2 regions of the Microbacterium sp. NPDC089188 genome follow, and region 1 is predicted to be linked to the other one. Evidence: predicted binding sites of a transcription regulator. Region 1 holds the regulator's gene; the other holds the start of a gene.

Region 1 (11,590 bases):
TCGACGTACTCCTTCTGGCCGGCCGTCTTGGGGCGGATCACCTTTCCGCGCGACGACAGGATCGCCTCGCCCATCACCTCGGACGGGCGAGGCCCGCCGTCGGTGCGGAGCATGCGGTTGGAACTCGTCACGTCGGCCGGGTCGAGGCCGTGGCCGGAGCGGGTCATGGCGACCAGCTCGTCGACCAGGCCGCGAGCGGCCCGCACCGCCGCGGGAGAGCCCGACAGCGTGATCTCGTTGCCGCGCACGTGCACGTCGACGTCGGGATGCTCCTTCTCGACGACGCGCAGGAGACGGTCCTGCGGACCGAGCAGCTGCACCATGGCCACGCCGTCGACGGCGATCTGCTCGGAGACGGTCTCTTCGGGGGAATCAGCCACCCAGGCTCTTTTCGTTCAGGCCGCCCGCGAGAACGTGGGCGTGCACATGGAAGACGGTCTGTCCGGCACCCTCGCCGGTGTTGAAGATCAGACGGAAATCGCCGTCGGCGTGCTCGGCGGCGACGCTGTTCGCGAGACCGATCACCTCGGTCAGCAGCTCCGGGTCGCCGGCCGCGAGCTCGACGACGTTGCGATACTGCTGCGTCTTGGGGATGACGAGCAGGTGCACCGGCGCCTGAGGGGCGATGTCGCGGATCGCGAAGGCGTTCTCGGTCTCGGCCACGATCTCGGCAGGGATCTCGCCCTGCAGGATGCGCGTGAAGATCGACGGTTCGCTCATGGCATCCAGTCTAGTGAGGGCCTCCGACACCGGGGCTCGGCCGTTTCGCCGACGCCCTCTCGGCGCTCACCGACCCGGATCGGGGCGGATCCCGCCGCTCGGGGCGGAGAATCGACGCCCCGATCTGCCGTATCCGCGCCGGATGCGAGAAGCGCCCGGCACGGCCCGGCTCACCAGCGCCCGTGCGCCGCCGACAGCACCGAGATGGCCGCGGCCCCGGCGGTGGAGGTCCGCAGCACGGTGTCGCCCAGCCGCACGAGGCGGGCGCCGGCGTCTTCGAGCGCCGACAGCTCCTCCGGGGCGATCCCGCCCTCCGGGCCCACCACGAGCACCACGTCGCGACCGTCCGATGCCTCCGCGGCCACCTCGGTGAGGCGGACGGATGCCGTCGGCTCGAGCACGAGGACGACATAGGCACCGGCACGGGCGACGAGGTCGGCCGTCCGGGCCACGCCCTCGACCTCGGGCACCCACGCGCGGTGCGCCTGCTTCGCAGCCTCGCGGACGATCGTCCGCCAGCGCGCGAGCCCCTTGTCGGCCTTGGCATCCCAGCGCGAGACGCTGCGCGCCGCCTGCCACGGGACGATCTCATCGACGCCGAGCTCGGTCGCCGCCTGGACGGCCAGCTCGTCGCGGTCGCCTTTCGCCAATGCCTGCACGAGCACGAACCGCGGGACCGACGCCGCGACCTCCTCGCGGCCCGTGACGCGCACGTCGACCTGCTTGGGGCCGAGAGCGGTCACGACTCCCGAGAGCCACACGCCGCGTCCGTCGCCGAGCGTGACCGCCTCGTCGACCCGCACGCGCCGCACGCTCGCGGCGTGATGCGCCTCCGGCCCGGTGAGGGTCACGGCATCCCCCGGCTGTGCGTCGGTGGCGTCGTCGGTGACGAAGTGCAGCGCCATGCTCAGTGGCGGAAGCGATCGCGGAATTTGCTGAACATGCCCTGTTGGTGCTCGGCCAGGCGGGGCCCGGGAGCCTTGGTGCGCTTGGCGAACTCCTCGATGAGAGCCCGCTCCTTGTGGTCGAGGCGCGTGGGGGTCACCACGTGCACACCGACCTTCAGGTCGCCGCGCTGGCTGCCCCGCAGGGGCGTGATGCCGCGGCCCTTGATCGTCAGCACGTCGCCCGACTGCACGCCCGGGCGCACCTCGAGGTCGACGGAGCCGTCGAGCGACTCGATCGTCGTGGTGGCGCCGAGGATGGCGTCGGGCATCGACACCTCGAGGGTGGCGACGAGGTCGTCACCCTCGCGACTGAATGCGTCGTGCGCCTCCACGGTGATCTCCAGGTACAGGTCGCCGTTGGGGCCTCCGGCCGGGCCCACCTCGCCCGAGCCGGGGAGCTGCAGGCGCAGGCCCGACTCGACGCCCGCGGGGATGTCGACCGACACCGTGCGGCGCGCGCGCACCCGGCCCTGACCCTGGCAGGTGCCGCAGGGGTAGGGGATGGTCGTGCCGTGACCGTGGCACACGGTGCAGGGCTGGCCGGTGACGACGTTGCCGAGGAGGCTCCGCACGGTGCGCTGCACGTGACCGGAACCGTGGCAGATGTCGCAGGTGACCTCGCTGGTACCGGGCTGCGTGCACGCTCCCTGGCACGTCTCGCAGAGGACCGCCGTGTCGACCTCGAGGTCGCGGTGCGTACCGAAGACGACGTCGCCGAGCTGCAGCGTGACGCGGACGAGGGCGTCCTGGCCGCGCTCCCGGCGTGACCGCGGTCGCGGGCCGCGGCCTCCGCCGCCGCCCTGCGCGCCGCCGAAGAACGTCTCGAAGATGTCGCTGAAACCGCCGAACCCGGCCGCTCCCCCGCCCCCGAACGGGCTCTGGTCGCCGCCCATGTCGTAGCGGCGGCGCTGCTCGGGATCGCTCAGCACGTCGTAGGCGTGTGTCACGAGTTTGAACTTCTCGGACGCGTCCTCGCCGGGATTCACATCGGGGTGCAGCTGGCGCGCGAGACGCCGGTAGGCCTTCTTGATGTCTTCCGGGCTGGCGTCGCGTTCGACGCCCAGGACCTCGTAGTGGTCAGCCACAATCGCCTTCCTGCCCGCTCGCGCGGGGTCGTTCTCGTGGGGAGTGCTCGCGGCGCGAGACGTCAGCGCGAGCTGTCGTCGTCTTCGAGCATCCGGGTCAGATAGTGCGCGACGGCGCGGACCGCCGCGAGGTTGGAGGAGTAGTCCATGCGGGTCGGCCCGAGCAGACCCACGCGGGCCCCGCCGGTGGAGCCGTCGTAACGGCTCGCGAGCACGGAGGCCTCGACGAGGCCGAAAGGCTCGTTCTCGCGCCCGATACTCGCCGACAGCCCCTTCTCGTCGGCGACCATCTCGCTCATCAGGCGCAGCAGGGTCACCTGCTCCTCGATCGCTTCGAGGAGCGGGTAGATACTGCCGCGGAAGTCCTGCTCGCGCTTGGCGAGGGTCGCGGCGCCGGCCATGACGAGACGGTCCTGACGGAAGGCCTCGAGCTCCTCCCCGACCACGCGCAGGACCGCGTCGGCGATCGCGTCGAGCACGACCCCGGGGCGCGGGCCGGCAGTGAGGGCCTCGGAGACGCGCTGGGAGCTCTCGGCGACGCTGTGTCCGACGAGCACCGCGCCCACGCGCGCGCGCAGCAGGGCGATGTCGCTCTCGCCGGGCTCGGCGGGCACGAGCGCGATGCGCTGCGACACCCGACCGGTGTCGGTGACCAGGATGACGAGAACCCGGGGCCCGCCGAGGGCGACGAGTTCGACGTGCGTGACGTTGGCGCGAGCGAACGAGGGGTACTGCACGATCGCGACCTGGCCGGTCAGCTGCGTCAGCGCCCGTACCGTGCGTGCGAGGAGGTCGTCGAGGTCGCCCGCCTCATCGAGGAAGGAGGTGATGGCGCTGCGCTGGGCGCTCGACAGCGGGCGGAGCTCGGCGAGGTGGTCGACGAAGACGCGGTAGCCCTTGTCGGTCGGGACGCGTCCCGACGACGTGTGCGGCGCGACGATGAGGTCTTCGTCCTCGAGAAGGGCCATGTCGTTGCGGATGGTCGCCGCCGACACCCCGAAGGCATGGCGGTCGACGATGGCCTTGCTGCCGACGGGCTCGCGCGTGTCGACGTAGTCCTGGACGATCGCGCGCAAGACCTGGAGGCCGCGTTCCGACACCATGGCTGCTCCTCCCGTTTGGCACTCGACTCGACTGAGTGCCAATTCTACGACGATCGCCCCGCCCGTGCGTCGAGCGGCTCGCGGAGGTCGGCGGCGTCGCGGTCAGGCGGCGCGGTCGGACGGCGCGGCATGCGTGTGAACGCCGCTCCGAGCGGCAAACCCCCGGACAGGGCGTTTACGCCTCGCCGGGCGTTTGCACGAAGCACCGACGCGCCAACGGGCCGCGGGCATCGTCACGCCCGACGATTCAGCCCGTGGGCAGCAGAGGCGTCCCCGGGTCAGGCCGTCAGCGCGCGCACCACGGCATCCGCCAGCAGGCGTCCGCGACGGGTCAGCACGATGCGCCCGCGAACGGCATCCGGGCCCTCGATGAGCCCGTCGGCGATGAGGGATGCCACGGCCTTGCGCCCCTCGCCGAGGATCTCCGACACCGCGAGCCCTTCGCGGATGCGGCTGCGCAGGAGCACCGATTCGAGCCGACGCGCCGTCTCGTCGGGACGCTCTCGCGCCGCGGCGGGCGATTCGGCGGCGGCGAGCCGCTGGGCGTACGCGGCGGGATGCTTCACGTTCCACCAGCGCAGCCCCGCGACATGGCTGTGCGCGCCCGGACCGAAGCCCCACCAGTCGGTGCCGCGCCAGTACGCGAGGTTGTGGCGCGAACGGTGCGCGACGCCCCGCGACCAGTTCGACACCTCGTACCAGTCGTAGCCCGCGGCGGCGAGCAGATCGTCGGCGAGCTCGTACATGTCGGCCTGCAGGTCGTCGTCCGGCGTCGCGACGGCGCCGGAGCGGATCTGCCGCGCGAGCTTCGTCCCGTCCTCGACGATGAGCGCGTACGCCGACACGTGGTCGGGTTCGAGAGCGGTCGCCGCCTCGAGCGAGGCGCGCCAGTCGTCGAGCGACTCCCCCGGCGCGCCGTAGATCAGGTCGACGGAGACGTCGAGACCCGCGCGGCGCGCGGCCGCGACCGCGGTGGCGACGTTCAGCGGATCGTGGGTGCGGTCGAGCGCCGCGAGCACGTGGGGCCGGGCCGACTGCATGCCGATCGACAGGCGCGTCACCCCGGCGGCGGCGAGGGTGTCGGCGACCGCGTCGTCCACGGTGTCGGGGTTCGCCTCCACGGTCACCTCGGCGCCCGGCGCGATGCCGAACTCGTCGCGGACCGCGTCGAGCATGCGGGCGAGGTCGCCCGGCGGCAGCAGCGTCGGCGTCCCTCCCCCGAAGAACACCGTGGATGCCGCGCGCCGACCGCCCGCGGCATCCATCACTGCGCCCGCCAGGCGCACCTCGGTGGCCAGGGTGTCGGCGAAGTCGTCCTGCCGCGCTCCGCGGAGCTCGCTCGCCGTGTAGGTGTTGAAGTCGCAGTAGCCGCAGCGCACGCGGCAGAACGGCACGTGCAGGTAGACGCCGAAATCGGCGCCGGGATCGATGACGAGGTCGTCGGGGAGGCGTCCGTCGACCGGCGCGGGGTCTCCGAGCGGGAGGGGCCCGCCCATCAGGAGGAGTACAGCGGCGAGATCGCGCGCAGGTAGCGCGCGAACAACGCCTTGCGCCGACGCCGGACGCGGCTGGTGAAGAGGCGGTACGACGGGGCGGTGGGCCGATCGAAGGCGCGTACGACGAACCAGACCTCGTCGTTCTCGCGCCACTCGAGGCTGAAGAGCTCCTCGCCGCTCACGATCGAGTGCCCCACGGTGCCCAGGATGAAGCCGACACGACGAGGCTCCTCGAAGACCGAGATGACGCGCAGCTCGGCGTCGGCGCGGTGTCCGTCGACCTTGCCGTGCAGGCGCACGCCGGTGCCGGGGCGGACGAACGGCGTGCCGTCGGCGGCGAAGCGCTGCTCTGCTTCGAGCCGGCTCGGCGCGACGGGCGCGCCCTCGGCGTCGAAGCCGACGCCCGCGTAGCCCTCCCCGGATGCCGGGCGCACGTCGGTGATGCTGAGTTCCTCGCCGCGCAACGGCGCCCACGACAGCAGCAGCTCGCTCGCGGCGGCGAAACGCTCCTCGCCGCTGCCGATGCGCCAGGCGTCTTCGGCGGGCACGGAGTGCTCCGGCGGATACTGCATGAGGTCGGGCGCCTGGGTGGCACCGACCGCCGCGTAGTCGACCGTGTCATCGGTGAAGTTCTGCCTGCGCATGATCCACCCCTCTCGGTTGCGTGCGTTCTACTTCTTGGCCTCGACGTCGCCGGAGAGCGCGGCGATGAACGCCTCCTGGGGGACCTCGACGCGACCGACCATCTTCATGCGCTTCTTGCCCTCCTTCTGCTTCTCGAGGAGCTTGCGCTTACGGGTGATGTCACCGCCGTAGCACTTGGCGAGGACGTCCTTGCGGATCGCGCGGATCGTCTCGCGCGCGATGATGCGCGCACCGATCGCGGCCTGGATGGGCACTTCGAACTGCTGGCGCGGGATGAGCTTGCGCAGCCGCTCGGCCATCATCGTGCCGTAGCTGTAGGCCTTCTCGCGGTGCACGATCGAACTGAACGCGTCGACCTTGTCGCCCTGCAGCAGGATGTCGACCTTCACCAGGTCGGCGGTCTGCTGTCCGGCCGGTTCGTAGTCGAGGCTCGCGTAGCCCTGCGTCCGCGACTTCAGGTGGTCGAAGAAGTCGAAGACGATCTCGCCGAGCGGCATGTTGTAGCGCAGCTCGACCCGGTCTTCGCTGAGGTAGTCCATGCCGAGAAGCGTGCCGCGGCGTGACTGGCACAGCTCCATGACGGTACCGACGTAGTCCTTCGGGAGCAGGATGCCGACCTTGACGATCGGCTCCGAGACCGAGGCCACGCGGCCGTCGGGGTATTCGCTCGGGTTCGTGACCGACACGGTCTCGCCGGTGTCGGTGGTGACCTCGTAGGTCACCGACGGAGCGGTGGTGATCAGATCGAGACCGAACTCGCGTGAGAGGCGCTCGGTGATGATCTCGAGGTGCAGCAGGCCGAGGAAGCCGCAACGGAACCCGAAGCCGAGCGCGACGGAGGTCTCGGGCTCGTACTGCAGCGAGGCGTCGGAGAGCTTGAGCTTGTCGAGGGCCTCGCGCAGCTCGGCGTAATCGCTGCCGTCGATCGGGTAGATACCCGAGAAGACCATGGGCTTCGGGTCGGTGTACCCCGCGAGAGCCTCGGTGGCGGGTTTGCGGTGCGTCGTGATCGTGTCGCCGACCTTCGACTGGCGCACGTCCTTCACGCCGGTGATGAGGTAGCCGACCTCGCCGACGCCGAGCCCCTGGGTGGGGATCGGCTCGGGGCTGGAGACGCCGATCTCGAGCGCCTCGTGGGTCGCGCCGGTCGACATCATCTGCAGACGCTCGCGCGGCTGCAGTGCCCCGTCGATCATGCGGACGTAGGTCACCACGCCGCGGTAGGCGTCGTAGACCGAGTCGAAGATCATCGCGCGCGCGGGCGCGTCCGCCACGCCGACGGGAGCGGGGATCTTCTCGACGATGAGGTCGAGCAGCTCCTCGACGCCCATCCCCGTCTTGCCGCTGACGCGCAGCACGTCGGCGGGGTCGCCGCCGATGAGACCCGCCAGCTCGGCCGCGTACTTGTCGGGGTCGGCGGCGGGGAGGTCGATCTTGTTCAGCACCGGGATGATCGTCAGATCGTTCTCGAGCGCCAGGTAGAGGTTGGCGAGGGTCTGCGCCTCGATGCCTTGAGCGGCGTCGACGAGCAGGATCGCGCCCTCGCACGCGGCCAGCGAACGGCTCACCTCGTAGGTGAAGTCGACGTGACCGGGGGTGTCGATCATGTTGAGGGCGAACGTGCCGTCGGCCGTGGACCACGGCATCCGGACCGCTTGCGACTTGATGGTGATGCCGCGCTCGCGCTCGATGTCCATGCGGTCGAGGTACTGCGCGCGCATGTCGCGGTCGGCGACGACGCCGGTGATCTGCAGCATGCGGTCGGCCAACGTCGACTTGCCGTGGTCGATGTGGGCGATGATGCAGAAGTTGCGAATCTGCGCCGGCGGGGTGGCGGACGGCTCGAGGGGCTTCAGGGCGCGCGGTGACATGTTCCGTCGATTCTACGGTGGCGCGCCGACATCGCCGTCCGCGGACGCTCAGGCTGCGCCTCGACGGCGCTTCTAAGGTGGATGCCATGGCGGTCCAGGTCGTGCTCGTGCACGGCATCCGCACGTCGGCGACCATGTGGCGCGCGCAGGTCGCCCACCTCGAGCAGCGCGGCACCCCGGTGACCGCCGTCGACCTGCCCGGGCACGGCACGCGTCGGGGCGAGGAGTTCACCCTCGACGAAGCCTTCGCGACCATTGATCGGGCGGTCCGGGATGCCGCGACCCGCGGTCCCGTGCTGCTCGTGGGCCATTCGATGGGCGGTCTGCTCTCGATCGAATACGTCGGGCGCGAAGACCCGCCGCCGGTCGCGGCGTTCATCGCGGCGTCCTGCACCTCGATCCCGCGCGGGGTGGGGCTCGCCGCGTATCGGTTCCTCGCGCGTCGATTCGACAGCCTGCCCGACCGCGGCCTGGGTCTGACCAACCGGGTGCTCGACCGCACGCTCCCGCCCGAGACGCGGCCGGACTTCGGTGCCGGCGGCTACGCGTTCGACGCGCAGGACTCCGCTCTCGCGTCGCTGTCGGTGCTCGACCTGCTCGCGGCGCTGCGGCGCATCGAGGTGCCGCTGTGGTTCGTGAACGGGCAGTGGGACCAACTCCGCGTGAACGAGAAGCTCTTCACGTCGATCGCGAAGGATGCCGAGTTGATCGTGGTCCCGCGCACGACCCACCTCGTCACGGCGATGCGGCCCCGCGTGTTCAACGCGTTGCTCGAGGTGGCGCTCACCACGGTCGAGACCTCGACCTGTTAGACTCGTCTCTTGGCTTGCGTGTGGGGTTTTTCCCGACCTCCACGACCGCCGGTACAGCGCCCCTCTACCGCTCGACCGGCACTTCCAACACTCACTCAAACGAAAGACCGTCGACGTGGCGAACATCAAGTCGCAGATCAAGCGCAACAAGACCAACGAGAAGGCGCGCGAGCGCAACAAGGCCGTCAAGAGCGAGCTGAAGACGCACGTGCGTCGCACCCGCGAGGCCGTTCTGGCCGGTGACAAGGAAGCCGCCGAGAAGGCGCTCGTCCTCGCCGGCAAGAAGCTCGACAAGGCCGTGAGCAAGGGTGTCATCCACCAGAACCAGGCCGCGAACCGCAAGTCGGCCATCGCGAAGCAGGTCAACGCTCTCTGAGCCGCAGCCGTTTCGACAGCCCGTCCCGCTTCAGCGGGGCGGGCTTCGTCGTTCCCGGAGCGAGAGGTTCGGTCCAGCGCATTCGGGGGTCTCGTCGCGTCCGGGATGTCCGCGGCATGTTCAGGCCTGGGCGTACGCGATCTCCTCCTCGCGGCGGAGGCACCCGCGCACCGGCGTTCGTAGCGTGGATGCCGGGAGGTGCAGCATGCAGAGCGAACGAGCGGCGAAGGTCTTCGGCGACCGGGAGGATCCACGGTCCCGGCTGGTGCAGTTGTTCAGCGGTGAGATGCCGGCGGGTGGGCAGCCTCCGGAACCGGCGCTCCGGTGGGCGCGGGCGGTGTCCTCACCGGATGACGATGAGGTGGTCGTGGTTCGCGACCTGCGGCGAGCGGAGCCGCGACTCACGCTCCGGGCGGCGACGTTCCTGGCGCGCCACATCGCGCGGGCGTGATCGGGTGCCGACGCGGCTCGCACTCGAGGACAGGGGATCGTTCCGTGACAGGGGCATCCCGGCCGGATCGGACCTGTCTCCGAACGATGCGCTGTCGTCGCCCGTACCTGAGGCGCTTGCTCACGGGGGCCCCGACGCCGGGCGCCGCCTCAGTCGCCGTACGGCGCGCGCGTGGCGATGACGGTGATCATCCGCTCGAGCGCGAACACGGGGTCGCGCGAGGCGCCCTTGACCTCGGCATCGGCGCGCGCCGTGGCGTGGATCGCCATGCCGAGGGTGTTGCCGGTCCAGCCGACGAGGTCGCGGCGCGCGCGGTCGACCTGCCAGTCCTTCATGCCGAGGCGCTGCGCGGTGGCCGACGACGACTCGCGCGTCCCCGCGACCCGCGCCATGGTGCGCAGCTTCATCGCAACAGCGGCGACGAGCGGCACGGGGTCGGCTCCGGATGCCAGGGCGTGCCGCAGCGCGAGCAGCGCCGGGCCGTACTGCCCGGCGATGGCCGTGTCGGCGACGGTGAACGCCGAGGTCTCGACGCGCCCGCCGTAGTAGCGCTCGACGATGCGCTCGTCGATGTCGCCCGGCACATCGGCGATGAGCTGCTGGCATGCGGCGGCGAGCTCGGTGAGGTCATCGGCGAAAGCGGACACGAGCGAGCGGAGCGCGACGGGGGCGATACGCTTCTGGGCCGCCTTGAACTCGCCGACCGCGAAGTCGAAGCGATCGGAGTCGCGCTTGACGGCGGGGCAGGCGATCTCGATGCCGCTCCCCTGACCCGCGCGGATGCCGTCGAGGAGCTTCTTCCCGCGGACGCTCGCGCCGGTGTGGCGCAGGACGACCGTGGCGCCCTCCTGCGTCTGCGACAGGTACGACACGGCCTCGGTGAGGAACGTGTCGCTGCACTTCTCGACCCCGCTGACGCGGACGAGGCGCGGCTCGCCGAAGAGCGACGGTGACGTGACGGAGAGCAGGGTGCCGGCGGCGTAGTCGTCGGCACGGATGTCGGTGACCTCGAGGCTGGGGTCTTCGCTCTTCAGGAGGGAGCGGATGCCGGCGATGGCACGCTCGGCGCAGACCTCTTCGGGGCCGGAGACCAGCACGATGGGCGCCGGCTGCGGGGCACGCCAGGACACCTGCGGGATGGCCGATTTGGCCTTGGCGGGCGCTGCGCGTCGAGGGGCCGGGGTCACTCCCCCAGCCTACCGATGCCCTCGGACACCGTGGTCGGTCGGCGTCTCAGCGCGTGGCGGCCCGGGTCGAGCGCCGAACGGGCGCCGGTCCGGTCATGCCTCGCGCTGGCGCCACAGCGCGAGTCGTCCTTCATCGTCATGCCAGACGGCGAGGATCCCGCCGGTGTCCGTCCGTGCCGCGATCGTGCCCTCCTTCTGCAGGATGTCGAGCAGACGCGCGGTCGGGTGTCCGTAGGTGTTGTGGGCTCCGACGCCGATGAGCCCGACGGCGGCGTGCAACCGGTGGTAGAGCTCGGCGTCCTGGTCGGCACTACCGTGGTGGGACACCTTCACGATCTCCACCCGCGGCAGCTCGATGCGGCGCAGCAACGCCGCCTGCGGCTCGGCGCCGAGGTCGCCGAGCAGAACGGTACGCGGGAAGTTCTCGCCGGCGACGTCGATCGCGACGCTCGCGGCGTTTCCCGGCTCCATTCCGGGCAGGGGCCCGAGCGCCTGCCACCGCGTGTCGCCCACCTCGCCCGTCATCCCCATCGTGGCGGCGAGGAGCCGCGCCCCACCGGCAGAGAAGCGGTCGAGCAGCTTCTGATCGGTCGACTCTCCCAGGGGGCCGTGGAGCACCAGCGAGGTTCGGCCCACGACCGCTGCCGACCCGCCCACGTGGTCCTCGTCGAAATGCGTCAGCACGACCAGGTCGAGGCGCGCGATGCCGAGGGTCTGCAGGCAGTCCGCGAGCGGTTGCGGGTCCGGCCCCGTGTCGACGAGGGCGACCGCTGCACCGGACCGCCACAGCGTGGCATCGCCCTGCCCGACGTCGCACATAGCCACCTGCCAGGCCACCGGGACGGTGAGCGGCCCGGCCACGGAGCGCACGGTTCCCGTGGCGCCGGACACCCCCAC
Region 2 (11,590 bases), on a different contig from region 1:
GGCCTCGATGGCCGTGGTCGCGTTGTCCTTCAGGCCGGTGCCGTAGGGGTCGTTGATGTAGATGATGCCCACGTTGGCGGCACCGTCGCCGACCATCAGGTTGCCGAGCACGCGGCCCTGCAGCACGTCGGAGGGCGCGGTACGCCAGTAGTACCCGTCGTCGGCGTAGGTGGTGAAGTCGGGCGAGGTGTTGGCCGGCGAGATCTGGACGATGCCCGCGTTGACCAGCTGGTCGATGAAGGTGAACGAGACACCCGACGACGCGGCACCGATGACGACGTCGGCTCCGGCGCTGACGAGCTCGGACGCCGACTGGGTCGCGATGTCGGTCGTGGTGTCGCCCGAGTCGCGCTCGGTCAGCGTGGTCTTGAACGGGAATGCGTCTCCCGTGGCCTCGATGTCTTTGATGGCCAGCTTCACACCGGCGACCTCGGGCGGGCCGAGGAAGGCGAGGTTACCCGTGGCGGGCAGGATCGTGCCGACGCTGAACGTGCCGTCGGCCTCGGACACGGCGCCGCCGCCGCCCGACGATGCACTCGGTGCAGCGGCATCGTTGCCGCCACCGGAGCATCCGGCGAGGACGAGCGCGCTGGCGCCGACCAGGGCGATGCCGCCGAGGATTTTGGCGCCGCGCGTGCGCGAAATGACGTTCATAGTGCTCCTTGCTGTGAATGAACGTTGGGCGACCCTATGGGCCACCTGGTGTCCTAAACCTAATCGGCAGCGCATTTTCCGCGTGTTGCCGTTCGTTAACGATGTGCGTCGAAGCGGTCACGGCCGCATAACGGTTCAGCCCGCGTCTTGACGGCGACCCCGAAGGAGCACGGGTCGCCGGACCCGGAACGAAGAAACGGCCGGATCGGGCAGGACGAACGCGGAACGACATCTTCCGCGCCCTCATCGTCCCACCCGCCGCCGACATTGTCTGTCGACCGAACGGAGGACGCGACGGCGGGTCGGACGAGGGGATCAGACCGGTTCGGCGACGTCGTCCACCACGCGCCGGTGGCGCCGCGCGGCCACGATCGAGTCGACGCTCAACATGACCAGCGCGACCCACACGAGCGCGAACCCCACCCACCGTTCGAGCGTCATGGGCTCGTGGAGCACCCATACGCCGATGATGAACTGGATGATCGGCGCGACGAACTGCAGCAGGCCGATCACCGTGAGGGGGACGCGCCGGGCACCGGATGCGAACAGCAGCAGCGGTACGGCCGTGACCGCGCCGGCGAGCAAAAGGAGAACGGTGTGCAGCACCCCGGCCGTGCCCAGCGTGATGCCCGTCAGGTTCGCCACGAAGATCAGCTGGATGACGGCGACCGGCAGCAACCACATCGATTCGAGGGTCAGCCCGCTCACGGCATCCACCGCGGGACCGATCTGCTTCTTCACCAGTCCGTAGAAGCCGAACGAGAAGGCGAGGGTCAGCGCGATCCACGGGAAGGCGCCGTATCCCACGACGATCACCAGGACCGCGGCCACGGCGATACCCACCGCGATCCACGGCAGGAGCCGCAGACGCTCGCGCAGCACGACGACACCCAGCAGCACGGTCACGATGGGGTTGATGAAGTAGCCGAGACTCGTCTCGATGACGTGCCCCGTGAGGGCACCGAAGAGGTACGTCTGCCAGTTGACGTAGATGAGCACACCGGCGACCGCGGTCAACAGCATCAGCCGCGGTTGCCGCACGATCGCGAGGAACGGGCGCCACGCGCGCAGCACGGTGAGAAGCAGCAGGCAGAAGACGAACGCGAGGAGGATGCGCCAGGCCACCACCTCGAACGGGCCGGTCGGCTTCAGCTGCAGGAAGTAGATGGGCAGCACGCCCCACAGCAGGTAGGCGCCCAATGCGTACAGGGCGCCGCGGGTGCTCCCGCCGGTCGGAGCGGAGGGAGCGGGGGTCACCGATACAGCCTACGCGCGCCCCCGAGGCGGCGACGGTCGCGCACCCGCGCATTCCTGCCATCGCGTGGCGAGCGCTCCGCATCGTCCATCGACCCCCGGGGACGACGCGCGCCCCCGCCCTCCCCCGGGGACGACGAAGGCCCCGGATGCCGAGCACCCGGGGCCTTCGATCGAGTCACGCGATCAGCGGACGACGACCGCCAGGACGTCGCGAGCCGAGAGCACGAGGTACTCCTCGGCGCCGAACTTGACCTCGGTGCCGCCGTACTTGCTGTAGAGCACGCGGTCGCCGACGGCGACGTCGAGGGGGACACGGTTGCCGTTGTCGTCGATACGGCCGGGGCCGACGGCGACGACTTCGCCCTCCTGCGGCTTCTCCTTGGCGGTGTCGGGGATGACGAGACCACTCGCGGTGGTCTGCTCAGCCTCGACCTGCTTGATGACGATGCGGTCCTCGAGCGGCTTGATGGAAACCGACACGGTCTACCTCTTCTTTCTCGTTACAGAAGACTTGTCAGCACTCACGCGGGGAGAGTGCTAATCCGAGTGTAGAGAAGCGCTGGCACTCACGCAACGCGAGTGCCAGCACACTCCCCCGCCTAGGCTGAATCGGTGGATACCAGCGAGCTGACCGCCCTGCTCACGCCCGACGGCCTGCGCCTGCTCGACGAGCTCGGTCCCATCGGCTCGACCGACGAGGCCGCCCGCGCGGTGTCGCGGCTGCGGGCGGCCGGGCACTCCCCCGACCTCGTGTCGGCGGTCGTCGGCCAGGCCCGGCTCCGCGTCCGAGCGACCGCGAAGTTCGGCGCGTTCGCCGACCGCATGCTCTTCACCCGCGCGGGGCTCGAACAGGCCACGCGCCTTCCGATCGCCGCGCGTCACGCGGGCCGCTTCCGCGCCGCGGGCGTGTCGAGCGTCGCCGACCTCGGCTGCGGTATCGGCGGTGACGCGCTCGGGCTGGCGGGACTCGGCATCCGGGTGCACGCGGTCGACGCCGACGAGGTGACCGCCGCCATCGCGGCGTACAACCTCGCCCCGTTCGGCGACGCCGCCACGGTGGCGCACGCGCGCGCCGAAGAGGTCGACCTGACGGGGACGGATGCCGTGTGGCTCGACCCTGCACGCCGCACGGCGGGCCACTCCGAGACGCGGCAGGTCGCCTCCGGCGAATGGTCGCCGTCGCTGGACTGGGTGTTCGAGCTGCTGCGGAGCACCCCGGGCGGGGTCAAGCTCGGCCCCGGCTTCGATCGCGCGCGGATCCCCCACGACGTCGAGGCCCAATGGATCAGCGCCGACGGCTCGACCATCGAGCTCGTCCTCTGGGCGGGGGCGCTCGCGCGCGAGAACGTGCGACGGGCCGCGCTCGTGGTGCGCGGCACCGACGCGTGGGAGCTCACGGCTCCGGCGGACAGCCCCGACGCCGAGCCGAGGGACCTGGGCGCCTTCGTGCACGAGCCCGACGGCGCGGTCATCCGCGCCCGGCTCATCGGCGAGGTCGCGCGAGCACTCGAGGCGGGGATGCTCTCGCCGCAGATCGCCTACCTCACCTCCGACGCACCGCTGACGAGTCCGTTCGTGCAGTCGTTCCGGGTGCGCGAGCAACTGCCCGCCGACCCGAAGAAGCTCGCACAGGCGCTGCGGGCGCGCGGGATCGGCACGCTCGAGATCAAGAAGCGCGGCGTCGACGTCGACCCGGCGGCGCTCCGCCGGAAGCTCTCGCTCCGCGGAGACGAAGCGGCGACCCTGCTGCTCACCCGCGTGGGGTCGACGCGCCTGGCTCTGCTGGCCGACCGCGTCTGACGCCCGCCGGGCTCCCGCGCCTCAGCGCACGGCGAGCTGCGAGAACCCCCAGATCAACCACCCTGCGCTGAACACGACGGCCAGCAACGACAGGGACAACGCCCACACGGCCACGCGCCGGCTGTCGTGCGCGCGTCTTAGCGACAGGATGGCGAGGATCGCCCCGATCACACCCAGGGGAAGCAGCCACCCGGTGATGAGCGCGGCGACCAGCGCGAGGATCGCCACGGCGAGCGCCCACGGCGCCAGCGAGGGCGGGGGTTTCGGCGCGGGCGGGACGTACGGGATCAGGTGGTCGCCGAAGGCCGCCATCTCCAGCTGCGCGGTGGGGAGGCGTTCGGGGTCGTCATCCGCGATCTCCGGGCGCTCGCCCGCGGGCACCATCCACGGCCGACGCGGGTCGATGGGCGCCGCGGCCGACTCGGGGGTCTCCTTGCGCGCACGGCGCGTGGGCGGGGTCTGATCCGTCACGGCGACCGGGTCTCGGCATCCGGAGCGGGGGCATCCGGGTCTTCGGCGACCTGGATCTCGGTGACGGGAAGGGTGGAGTCGGCTCCGAAGGCGAGGGTCGACGGGCGCCGACCCGAGGCGATGAGCTCCGCGGCGAGAGCGGCGATCATCGCGCCGTTGTCGGTGCACAACCGCAGCGGCGGAATGCGCACAGCGACCCCCGCCGCCGCCGCGCGCTTGAGGGCGACGTCGCGCAGGCGCTTGTTCGCGATCACGCCTCCGCCCAGCAGCAGCCGGGGCACGCCGTACCGCGCGCACGCGTCGAGGGCCTTGGTGACGAGAACGTCGACGACGGCCTCGCGGAAGGATGCCGCGACATCGGCGACCGGTACCGGTTCACCGGTCGCCTCGTGCTGCTCGACCCAGCGGGCGACCGCGGTCTTGAGCCCCGAGAACGAGAAGTCGTAGCGGTGGGATGCCATGTCGGAAGCGCGTGAGAGCCCTCGCGGGAAGCGGATCGCCGTGGGGTCGCCGCTCGCCGCCGCGCGGTCGATCTCGGGCCCCCCGGGGTAGGGGAGCTTCAGCAGCCGCGCGACCTTGTCGAATGCCTCGCCCGCAGCGTCGTCCATGGTCTCGCCGAGCAGCTCGACGTCGCTCGTGAGGTCGCGGACCAGCAGGAGCGAGGTGTGCCCTCCGCTGACGAGCAGGGCGACCGTGGGGTACTCGAGCTCCCCCGCCTCGGCATCCAGGATGTCGGCGGCGATGTGGCCCACGAGGTGGTTGACCGCGTAGAGGGGCTTGTCGAGCGCGACGGCGAGGCCCTTGGCCGCCCCCACCCCGACCATGAGCGCTCCGGCGAGCCCCGGGCCGCTCGTCACCGCGACGGCGTCGAGGTCGGCGAGCGTCACGCCGGCCTCGGCGAGCGCGGCGTCGATCGAGGGCTGCAGCGCTTCGAGGTGGGCGCGCGCCGCAACCTCCGGGACCACGCCACCGTAGCGGGCGTGCTCGTCCATGCTCGAGGCGATCGTGTTGCTCAGCAGCGTCCGGCCGCGCACGATGCCGATGCCGGTCTCGTCGCAGCTGGTCTCGATGCCGAGCACGAGGGGCGCGTCCATCAGCACCATCCCTTTCCGGTGGGCGACGAGGTCGCGGAAGCCGACGGCGCGTCGGACGCCGCGACACCGGGCGCCGCGCCGCCCGAGACCTCGGCGCGCCGGGCGGCCCACCCCCGCAGGTCGAGCTGCATCACGATCGCGTCCACGTCGTCGGGCTGGTAGTAGCGGGGGCGTCGCCCGACCTCGGCGAACCCCTCCGACGCGTAGAGCGCCTGCGCCACCGGATTGTCGGCGCGCACCTCGAGGAACACGTCGTGCACACCGCGTGCGACGGCCTCATCGAGCAGCGTGGTCAGCAGGGCCCGCCCGCGCCCGCGTCCGCGAGCGGCCGCCGAGATCGTGATGGTCTGGACGTCGGCATCCCGAGCCCCCCGCACCGCGCGCAGGCCCGCGTACCCGACGAGACGCCCGGCTTCTTCGACGACGACGTAGAAGCCGTGCGGGGAGGCGAGCTCCTCGCGCATCATGGCCGCGCTCCAGGCGTCGGTGGGGAACGACGTGCGCTCCAGGTCCATGATCGCGTCGAGATCGGCGGCGGTGGCCGCGCGGGTCGACATCAGCTGACCCTTTTCGGCGCGTGGGCGGCGACGACATCGGGGCTGCGCAGGTAGAGCGGCTCTGCGCCGGTGAGGGTGCGGTCGGCGTCGAGCGCCCGCGCCGCGACGAGGGCGATCATCGCCGCCGACACGCTCGTGGCGTCGTATCGCCGGGCACCGATCTCGTCGAGGCGCGCGTCGAGGTCGTCACGCGGGCTGAGGGCGGCGTCGGAGAGGCGCACCGGTAGACCGTCGTCGTCGAGGCCGTCGTAGACGCTGAAGGCGAATTCGCGTCGCCGCGCATCGGTCACCACGGCGAAGCGCCCGGTCTCGGTGCCGGTCAGGGCGTCCGCGAGCTGGACGCCGAGGGCGACACCGTCGTGGCTGGGCACCGGCACCACCGGGACGCCGCGGCCCAGCGCGTAGACGCGCGCCGTGGCGATACCGACCCGCAGACCGGTGAACGGACCCGGGCCCATGCCGACCGCCACGTGGGTGGGGGCGACGGCGGACGATGCGCGGCGCAACAGGTCGCCGATGACCTCGGCGTGCCCGAGGGGATTGGCGCTCTGTTCGTCGGCGAGCACCTCCCCGTCGCGCGCGATCGCCGCGACGGCGGTGCCGAGCGAGGTGTCGATGCCCAAGATCACCGTTCCAGGGTATCCGCCGCCCTCCTCCCCCGAGCGTCACGGCATCCGCCGGCCCCTCCGCTCCGAAGAAAGGGCATGGATGCCACGGCACTCGGGCTGCGCCGCATGGTCGTCCCCACGGGGGTCGGCCCCGTCGTCGTGCGCGCGGGGAGGGCGTCGGGCAGTCCGGTCGCGACCGTGCTGCTGCACGGCGCGGCGGGGTCGTGGGCCACCTGGGCGCCGATGATCGCGGCGTCCGACGATCTCGGGCTCCCGCTCTCGGACATCGTCGCGATCGACCTGCCCGGTTGGGGCGAGTCCCCCGGCCCGGTTCCCGCGCCCGCCGACCTCGCCGTCGCCGTCGCGGCGGTGGCGCGCGCGCTCGGCTATCCCCGCTGGCGCATCGTGGGCCACTCGCTGGGCGGAGTGATCGCCCTCGACGTCGCCGCGCGCTTCCCCGCCGAGACGGTCGCCGTGGGCGTCGTCTCCCCGAGCGGCGCGGGCGCCCGCGCGGTGATGCAGCGCCCGCTGATCGGCGGGGTCCGCCTGCCCTGGCTCGCGGGCATGGTGCTGGCCATGCGCATCCTGCGCGCACTCGGTCGTCTCGCCCGCCCCCTGCTACGCGTCCTGCGTCGAACGGGGGCGCTGCGCACGCTCGCGCGGCCGCTGTTCCGGCATCCGGAGCGCGTCGACCCGGCCGTGAGCGCGGCACTGGCCGACGAGATCCGCCCGTCGGCCTTCCTCACCGCCGCGCGCATGTCGCGCACGCACGATGACGGCGTCTGGCGCCGCATCGCCTGCCCGATGCGCTCTGTGCGCGGCGCGCACGACGTCTTCGTCGCTGCGGAGGACTCCCGGGCCTGGGCTCGCCTGATGCGCGACGTCGACGACCGCGTCCTCGCCGACAGCGGGCATTTCGCCCACGTCGAGCAGCCCGCCGAGACGCTGCGCGCCCTGCGCGAGGTCTGGGCGGCCGCACGGACGCCGCAGTCTCCGCGACCGCGCCGCCGTGGCGCCGAGCCCCGACGCGGGCGCGCGACGCCGGCGACCTGACGAGAGCGGCCGTGCCGTCAGGGACGATGCGAGATCGTCACGATGCGCGGGGCGTCGGCGTCGAGTTCGACGGTGTGTACGGCGATCTCGCCGCACGCGTTGTCGACGCCGCGACCGCCGGTCTGCCGCGAGATCTCGATCTCCCACCACGCGTCGGCCAGGTATTCGGCGACGCCACGGCCCCACTCCACGATCACCGCGCTGTGGGCGACGTCGATGTCGAGGTCGTCGAGCTCCACGGCGGCGCCGAGTCGATAGGCGTCCACGTGCACCAATGGCGTCCCGCCGACCAGCGAGGGGTGCGTGCGCGCGATCACGAACGTGGGGCTCTGCACCGGCCCCCGGATGCCGAGTCCCTCGCCGATGCCGCGGGTCAGCGTCGTCTTGCCGGCGCCGAGGGGCCCCGTGAGCACCACGACGTCCCCGGGCTCGAGCGCTCGCCCGATCCGTCGTCCGAGCTCCTCCATGTCGGCGGGGGCCTCGACCACCCGCTCACCCAGCAGCGCCTCCGGAACGCTCACGCGTGCACCTCCCGTCGGGGGACGCGCGCACCCACGCGCGTGACGATCTCGTAGTCGATCGTGTCCGCGGCATCCGCCCAGTCCCGCGCCGAGGGCGCTCCGAGCGTCGGATCACCGAAGAGCACGACCTCGTCGCCGACGGCCACGGGGTGCTCGCCGACGTCGACGACGAACTGGTCCATCGCGATGCGACCGGCGACGGTGAAGCGGCGACCGCCGATCGACACCGGCCCGCGGCCCGACGCCTGACGCGGAACGCCGTCGGCATAGCCGAGCGGCACCAGTGCCAGCGTCGTGTCGGCCGACGTGCGGTAGTCGTAGCCGTACGAGACGCCGGTCCCCGCGGGAACGCGACGCACGGCCGCGACCGCGCCCCGCAGGGTCATCGCGGGCCGCAGACCCAGGTCGGCCGGGGTGCGGTCGGCGAAGGGCGAGACGCCGTAGAGCCCGATGCCGATGCGCACGCAGCCCAGGCGGGCCTCGGGGAGCGCGATCGCGGCGTTCGTCGCGGCGATGTGCCGCAACGGCGGCTGCAGGCCCGTCGACGCCGCCAGCACCACGCCCTCCTCGAATCGGGCCAGTGCCGCGCGGTCGTCGTCGAGGCTGGTGTTCGACAGGTGCGAGAAGAGCCCGACGACGCGCAGACGGCCGATGCGCTCGAGACGGGCCGCCTCGGAGAACACCACCCGCCAGTCCGCCGGGGCGATGCCGTTGCGCGAGAGCCCCGTCTCGATCTTGAGGTGGACGGCCGCGGGGCGGTCCTCCGTCGCCGCCTGAGCCGCCCGCAGCAGTTGATCGAGGTCGGAGATCCCCAGCTCGATCCCCTCACGGACGGCCTCGTCGAACGACGCCCCGGGGGCGTGCAGCCAGGCGAAGAGCGGAGCGCGGATGCCGGCCCGACGAAGCGCCAGGGCCTCGGAGATGTCGGAGACGCCGATCCGCGCGGCCCCACCGCGCAACGCGGCCACCGCCGACCGGTGCGCCCCGTGCCCGTAGCCCTCGGCCTTGACCACCGCGATCACCTCGGCGCCGGTGAGCGCTCGCAGGTGCCGCACGTTCTCGGTGATCGCGTCGACGTCGACCAGCGCTTCGCGCAGCACGCCCGGTGCCATCTTCATGCGGTGTCCTCTCGGGCCGGAACGGGAATGGATGCCGGATGCGAGGGCTCTCCGCCCGCGTGGGGAGTCGTGGCCGGAACCGCCTCGGCGATCACGTACGCCGTCGCCAGCCCCGCATCGTGCGACATCGAGAGGTGCAGCGCCGTGATGCCGCGCGCGGCGACGGTGGACGCCGTCTCGCCCCGCAGGGCGAAGACGGGGCGCCCCGAGGGCTCGGAGGCGATCTCGATATCGGTCCAGTGCACGCCGTCCGACCCGCCCAGCGCCTTGATGAGCGCCTCCTTCGCCGCATACCGCGCGGCGAGCGACCGTGGCTTGAGAACCCGCTCCGCGGGCGCGAACAGGCGCGCGAGAAGCCGTGGCGTCCGCGCGAGGTGCTCCTCGAACCGCGGCACGTCGACGAGGTCGACGCCGATTCCGACGATCATGCGGCCTCCTCCCGGCATCCTGTCCATTCTGCCGGTGTCCGCCGACGTCGGTCGCCCTTGTCGGCGCCGGACGCAGGGGGATCGGCGTCCGATGCGGCCCGCGGCGGGGCGGACGCCTCGGACCCCGTAGACGGAGACGACGAGGGGGCCGGATGCCACGGCATCCGGCCCCCTTCCATCGGCGGTCCTACTCGACCGTCACCGACTTCGCCAGGTTGCGCGGCTGGTCGACGTCGAGGCCCTTCGCCTCGGCCAGTCCCATCGCGAAGATGTGCAGCGGCACGACGGCGAGCAGCGGCTCGAAGAGGGGAGCCGCGAGAGGGATGCGCAGCACCTCGTCGGCGGCGGGGAGCACGGCGACGTCTCCCTCTTCGGCGATCGCGATGACGCGGGCGCCGCGCGCGCGGATCTCCTCGATGTTCGAGACGACCTTCTTGTGCATCTCGCCCGAGCCGCGGGGGCTCGGCACGACCACGAAGACCGGCTGCCCGGGCTCGATCAGGGCGATCGGCCCGTGCTTCAGCTCGCCCGCGGCGAAGCCCTCGGCGTGGATGTACGCGAGCTCCTTGAGCTTCAGCGCTCCCTCGAGAGCGATGGGGTAGCCGACGTTGCGGCCGAGGAACAGCACCGAGCGGGTGTCGGCCATCCAGTGCGCGAGCTGCTCGATGCGGGTCTGCTCGGACTCGAGGACGCGCGCGATCTTGCCGGGCACCGCCTCGAGCTCGGTGACGGCCTCGACGGCGACGACGGGGTCGATGGCTCCGCGCACCCGCCCGACGTGCAGGGCGAGCAGGTAGAGCGCGGTGATCTGCGCGACGAACGCCTTCGTCGAGGCCACGGCGACCTCGGGGCCGGCGTGCGTGTAGACGATGGCATCCGACTCGCGAGGGATCGTGGCGCCCTGGGTGTTGCAGATCGACAGCGTCTTCGCGCCGCGCGAGCGGGCGTACTTGACGGCCATCAGCGTGTCCATGGTCTCGCCCGACTGGCTGATCGACACCACCAGCGTCCGGGACGAGAGCACCGGGTCGCGGTAGCGGAACTCGTGCGCGAGCTCGACGTCGACGGGAACGCGGGTCCAGGTCTCGAGGGCGTACTTGCCGACCATTCCGGCGTAGGCGGCGGTGCCGCACGCGATGACGAGGATGCGGTCGATGTCGGCGAGGAAGTCGTCCATCCCCTCCAACTCGGGGATCTCGACCCGACCCTCGTGGATGCGGCCGCGGATGGTGTTCGCGACGGCCTCGGGCTCCTCGGAGACCTCCTTGGCCATGAACGACGACCAGCCGCCCTTCTCGGCCGCCGACGCGTCCCACGTGACCTCGAAGGCCTCGACCTCGACCGGGGCGCCGGAGAAGTCGGTGACCTCGACGCCGTCGGGGGTGATCGCCACGATCTCGTCCTGCCCGATCGCGAGCGCGTTGCGGGTGTGCTCGACGAAGGCGGCGACGTCGGATCCGAGGAAGTTCTCGCCCTCGCCGAGGCCGATCACCAGCGGGGAGTTGCGGCGCGCGCCGACGACGAGGCCGGGGTGGTCCTCGTGCATCGCGAGGAGCGTGTAGGCGCCCTCCAGGCGCGACACGACGGCGCGGAAGGCGGCGACGAGGTCTTTGGACCGCGCGTACTCGCGGCCGATCATGACGGCTGCGACCTCGGTGTCGGTCTCGCTGCGGAAGCTGAAGCCCTCGCCCACGAGCTCGCTCTTGAGTTCGGCGAAGTTCTCGATGATGCCGTTGTGGATGACGGCGAGCTTGTCGTCATCGGCGAGGTGGGGGTGCGCGTTCGCGTCGGTGGGTCCGCCGTGCGTGGCCCAGCGGGTGTGCCCGATGCCCGTCGTGCCGTTCGGCATCGGCGAGGACTCGAGATCGTCGCGCAGCACCGCGAGCTTGCCGGCGCGCTTGCGCATGCCGAGAGCGCCGTCACCGTCGATCACGGCGATGCCCGCGGAGTCGTACCCCCGGTACTCCAGACGCGAAAGGCCCGCCAGAAGGATGTCCTGGCTCTGCCGAGGACCCACGTAACCGATGAT

Evidence for each region. The regulator HrcA, encoded in region 1, represses chaperone genes, less so after heat shock. The targets are predictions, from matches to a motif close to TTNGCACTCGNNNNNNNCGAGTGCNAA.
Region 2: a site for HrcA is predicted at 2,471-2,497, ahead of groES (co-chaperone GroES). Genes of this name have one in related genera too.

The regions. Positions count from the first base shown of each region.
Region 1 is NZ_JBFBHH010000004.1:352,674-364,263, forward strand. It holds gene AB0N80_RS14790 (PhoH family protein) at 1-323, opposite strand, end outside; gene AB0N80_RS14795 (HIT domain-containing protein) at 373-720, opposite strand; gene AB0N80_RS14800 (16S rRNA (uracil(1498)-N(3))-methyltransferase) at 891-1,625, opposite strand; gene dnaJ (molecular chaperone DnaJ) at 1,628-2,752, opposite strand; gene hrcA (heat-inducible transcriptional repressor HrcA) at 2,815-3,855, opposite strand; gene hemW (radical SAM family heme chaperone HemW) at 4,134-5,351, opposite strand; gene AB0N80_RS14820 (DUF1990 family protein) at 5,351-5,995, opposite strand; gene lepA (translation elongation factor 4) at 6,023-7,867, opposite strand; gene AB0N80_RS14830 (alpha/beta hydrolase) at 7,954-8,679, shown strand; gene rpsT (30S ribosomal protein S20) at 8,795-9,055, shown strand; gene AB0N80_RS14840 (hypothetical protein) at 9,261-9,506, shown strand; gene holA (DNA polymerase III subunit delta) at 9,656-10,693, opposite strand; gene AB0N80_RS14850 (ComEC/Rec2 family competence protein) at 10,787-11,590, opposite strand, start outside.
Region 2 is NZ_JBFBHH010000001.1:1,198,609-1,210,198, reverse strand. It holds gene AB0N80_RS05615 (ABC transporter substrate-binding protein) at 1-654, opposite strand, end outside; gene rarD (EamA family transporter RarD) at 970-1,911, opposite strand; gene groES (co-chaperone GroES) at 2,095-2,391, opposite strand; gene AB0N80_RS05600 (SAM-dependent methyltransferase) at 2,524-3,711, shown strand; gene AB0N80_RS05595 (hypothetical protein) at 3,733-4,182, opposite strand; gene tsaD (tRNA (adenosine(37)-N6)-threonylcarbamoyltransferase complex transferase subunit TsaD) at 4,179-5,276, opposite strand; gene rimI (ribosomal protein S18-alanine N-acetyltransferase) at 5,276-5,833, opposite strand; gene tsaB (tRNA (adenosine(37)-N6)-threonylcarbamoyltransferase complex dimerization subunit type 1 TsaB) at 5,833-6,462, opposite strand; gene AB0N80_RS05575 (alpha/beta hydrolase) at 6,538-7,494, shown strand; gene tsaE (tRNA (adenosine(37)-N6)-threonylcarbamoyltransferase complex ATPase subunit type 1 TsaE) at 7,512-7,961, opposite strand; gene alr (alanine racemase) at 8,012-9,133, opposite strand; gene AB0N80_RS05560 (holo-ACP synthase) at 9,130-9,561, opposite strand; gene glmS (glutamine--fructose-6-phosphate transaminase (isomerizing)) at 9,749-11,590, opposite strand, start outside.